DNA from 2 places in the Absicoccus sp. genome. Region 1 is predicted to be linked to the other one. Evidence: riboswitches for the same ligand, from Rfam matches in the RefSeq annotation. Region 1 holds a riboswitch; the other holds the start of a gene.
The links. Region 1 has a riboswitch for glycine ahead of SOS22_RS01180 (sodium:alanine symporter family protein). Riboswitches for the same ligand answer to the same signal wherever they lie in the genome.
Positions count from the first base shown of each region.

Region 2: linked by a shared signal. The riboswitch ahead of SOS22_RS06555 (DUF5058 family protein) and the one ahead of SOS22_RS01180 (sodium:alanine symporter family protein) in region 1 are both predicted to bind glycine.

Region 1 covers NZ_JAXDRQ010000009.1:11,506-13,713, forward strand. The annotation lists gene SOS22_RS01175 (cation:proton antiporter) at 1-823, opposite strand, end outside; glycine riboswitch at 1,084-1,157, shown strand; gene SOS22_RS01180 (sodium:alanine symporter family protein) at 1,199-2,208, shown strand, end outside.
Region 2 covers NZ_JAXDRQ010000044.1:146,827-149,034, reverse strand. The annotation lists gene SOS22_RS06560 (hypothetical protein) at 1-184, opposite strand, end outside; gene SOS22_RS06555 (DUF5058 family protein) at 195-890, opposite strand; glycine riboswitch at 961-1,046, opposite strand; gene SOS22_RS06550 (peptidoglycan bridge formation glycyltransferase FemA/FemB family protein) at 1,274-2,208, shown strand, end outside.

The sequences.
Region 1 (2,208 bases):
TCAAAATATAAGATACCGTGCCAATTCGTTTGGTGACATATGGACATTGTTGCGTACCCGAAATGATCAAACCTGCAACAAAAGATCCTGTGATATCCGCTACACCAAAGAAAGCTTCCGCAATATAAGCCATGATCAATGCGAACGCAAAGGAAGTAATTGAATATCTTTGTAGACCTCCTCGTGAATCGTGTTCAAACCAAAATTCAAAGGCTTTATGTAAAAAGATACCTGCAACAATTGCGAACACGAAGAACAAAACAATTTTCAATAAAACAATGCCAATATGCACGGATGTATCCGCCATTCCCGAAACGAGAGTCAAACAAATGATACCTAAAACATCATCAATGACGGCTGCAGCTAAGATGGCATTGCCACTTTCTGTTGCCAAACAATTCATTTCTTTCAATGTTTCTACCGTAATTCCTACACTTGTTGCTGTTAAGATAACGCCTAAGAATAAATTGCCTAGCCAAGCTTCAGGTCCTACATTATAGAAACCACCAATGATATAACCAACGATCAATGGGACAATGACGCCAATGGTGGCAATGATGAACGCTTTGAGTCCTGCTCGTTTTAGATCGGTAATACTTGTTCCCAAACCGGCACCAAACATCAGAATAATGACACCAATTTCGGATAAAGATTCAATTAAATTGCTCATCTGGACAAGATTTAAGCAAGCTGGTCCTAAAAGAATACCAGCAATCAAAGCCCCAACAACACTAGGCATTTGAAGACGACGAGTAAATAAACCAAAAACTTTGGTACTTAATAATATTAATGCGATATCCAACAAATAACGATAATCTGTCATGTAGACTCTCCCTAAGGCAAATTGTCTTATTTTACTTAGCTCATTGTACAACATTCAAGCAAAATATACTAAATTTTTTATCTCTTTTACAAAGCACGCCTAAACGATTTGTCAACGCTTTTATGATTTTTTCTTGCATAATATCTTGCATAATATATAGGATGTACCTATAATATTTCATGTGTTCGGATGAAAATAGTGAGAGAACATGGAAAGCATGTACCGAAGAATTAATGATTTCAGGTCTATAGATCACTATTGGACGAACCTCTGGAGAGATCCGTATGGACACCGAAGGAGCAAAACTCTCAGGTAAAAGGACAGAGGAGATACAGTTTTTTTATATGTCTCCTCCAATTAAGGAGGAATTTTTTTATGTCTGAGCTTACTGCCATACTTACTAAGATCGATAGTGCCATCTGGGGCCTACCATTGATTCTCTTGCTTCTCGGAACGGGAATTTATTTTACCTTCCGTCTTGGTTTTTTACAATTCCGGAAATTACCACTTGCTTTTCACTATATTTTCCATGGTGACAGTGAAGAAAATGACGAAAACGGGGATGTATCCGGTTTCCAAGCTTTGTGTACGGCCCTATCATCCACCATTGGTACGGGAAATATCGTTGGTGTGGCCACGGCCATTGCAGCTGGTGGACCCGGTGCTCTATTTTGGATGTGGGTATCTGCCTTCTTTGGCATTGCCACAAAGTATTCCGAATGCTTATTGGCTCATAAATATCGTGTAAAAGATGAAAATGGCCAAATTGCAGGTGGGCCCATGTACTACATTCAAAATGGTCTTCACTCCAAATTATTAGCGAAAATCTTTGCTTTATTTGGTGTGGGCGTTGCCCTATTAGGTATTGGTACATTCACCCAAGTCAAATCGATTTCCGATGCATTGACATTAAGCTTTAATGTGCCAAACTATGTAACGGCGATCGTCTTAACGATCTTGGTTGCCTTCATTACCATTGGCGGTATTCATCGCATTGCCCATGTAGCTGAAAAGATCATTCCTTTTATGTGTATCTTCTATATCACTGGCGTGATCCTGATTCTTGCCACCCATTTATCCGCTATTCCCGGTGTTTTCTATTTGATCGTTAAAACCGCCTTTGTTCCATCCAGCGTTGTTGGTGGTGGACTTGGCGTTGCGATGCAAAAAGGAATTGCCCGTGGTATTTTCTCCAATGAAAGTGGTTTGGGTTCTGCTCCTATTGCCGCAGCAGCTGCTAAGACTGAATCCCATGTTGAACAAGGCTTAATTTCTATGACCGGTACTTTTATTGATACGATCATCGTATGTACCATGACTGGTCTTGCCATCTTGATCATGAATGCGAATACAACTGGATTAGAAGGTGCAGCCATGACCACATA
Region 2 (2,208 bases), on a different contig from region 1:
AGATACCAAAGGCCGAAATAGCGGCAATCGCAGCCGTCAATAAAGCTGCCCAATCCGGCAATAAATGATAAACGATTGCCAGCAACAAAGCGGGTGTAAACGATAAAAGTGCACCGAGATATCCTGTTGTTTTCCCAATGCGATGCATCATTGGTAAATATTCTTTTTCATAAAAATCTTTCATCTTCTGCCTCCTATAGTAATGCCGTAATGATCATGGATCCCAAGATCGCAATGGTCAAATTCCATTCTTTTAAACGTTTCATTTGAAATTTTTCAGTTATACACATCATAAGAGCCATGATCAAAGCCCCTAATACACAGGCCACTGCATTTTTATCCATCCGAACCAAATGGGTGGCTGACATCGCACTAAATACTCCAATGACTGCCGCCACCGAAATCATTGTCAATCGTTTGGCATTATTTCCCGAAATCTTCGTTTGCACTTTTTCCATCCGATTGGCGGCAAACGTCGCAAATAAGACCCATCCAATCGAACCAATGACCATGGTCCAAAGTGCCATTGTCAAAGCTTGGGGTGTCATCTTATCTACGCCTAAGGTCACACCCACAGCGCTTGTTCCCATATTGGCCGCTGTCGATTCAAACATGACAGCACCAATCAAGGATAAACGCATCCAAGCAATGGGACCACCCACTGTGATCAATAACGACAGCATCCCTGAAAGGATCACGATGGAAGGTCCAATCGAAGTAATCGCACCACTTCGAATGGCTTCTTTCATTTGTCCTTTGCTCAAACCAACCTTATTGCCTGCTTGATAGGCTTTTCTCAGAAAGGTGATTGCTTGCACCAACACCACACAAACCGGAACTCCACAAGCAATCCACATAGGAATTCCATTCGCAATTTGCATTGCATCCATATACTCTCTCCTCCTCGAAAACAAAAAGTCGAATTCCACTTTTACCGTAGAATCCGACCTGTTTTCTTATTCTATACACCCTGTCCTTTTACCTGAGAGTTTCATGTTACCACTTGCCCCTTCGGTACTCCTAAGAGATTCTCCAGAGTTTCTCCATTATCAGTCTTCCTGATAACTTCTACGATGATTCGAGTATACCATTTTCTTTCATTTATTTTCAATATTTTTTCATAGAATATTTTCAATGATTGTTCTGATTCATTTAATATTTTACTTTTTTAATATATATATATATATATATATAATTTTAATAAACATTCATTTAAGGTTCTTTTTATGTAAACACTGCATACTATCCAATAGCTTAGGAGGCTTTATACACAATGGATTTAATTGAAATCACCAATGATACCTATGAAAATTGGATCACAAACTATCCCCAACGAAACTTTCTGCAATCGAGCTATGAAGGCAAAAAAATGAGTCAAAATGGCGGACACATCTATTATTTGGCAGGAAAAGAAAAGAATACCATCCAAATTTGTGCCCTGCTTTGTTTACGACCCCTGATGAAACGATTTACCTTTGCGTATCTGCCCAGAGGCCCCATCTATGATGGGTCCCATCCAGAATATCTTCAATCGTTCTATGCCCAACTCAAACCCTTTTTGAAACAAAAAAAGTGCGTCTTTTTAGAAACCGATCCCTATATCCCTTTGCGTCAAAGAGATATGGATGGTCATATCGTAGACCATGGCTGGGATCACTTTGACATTGTCCAACAATACAAAGACATGCACTTTCAACAACTTCCATGGAAACAAGGATACGATGAAACCAAACAATGTCGCTGGATGTCGGTACTCGATCTTCGACAGAAAACCAAAGAAGAAGTATTTGCTTCTTTTAGCGCCAAGACCCGACAAAACATTCGTAAAGCCATGAGAAACACCATTCAAGTGCGCCCTTTATCCAGAGAAGAACTTCCCATCCTTTACCATATGGTCAAAGAAACAGGACAACGAAGAAATTTTCCTTTTTTTCCCTTAAGCTACTATCAAGAACAATACGATTGTTTCCAAGACCATGCCCAGGCCTATTATGCCTATTTGGATCTAGATGCCTATTTGACAAGTCTCTATCAATCGATGGAAAAAGAAAAAAGCACGATCCAACAAGCCCAGGATGGATTGCGTCTCAACCCCTACTCTAAAAACTCAAAACATCGTTTACAAAAAGCCCAAGCCAATCTTCAGGCTTTGGATGTGCGCATAAAAGAAGCCAAACAACTCGCGCAAACCCATGGTAAGGAATTGGG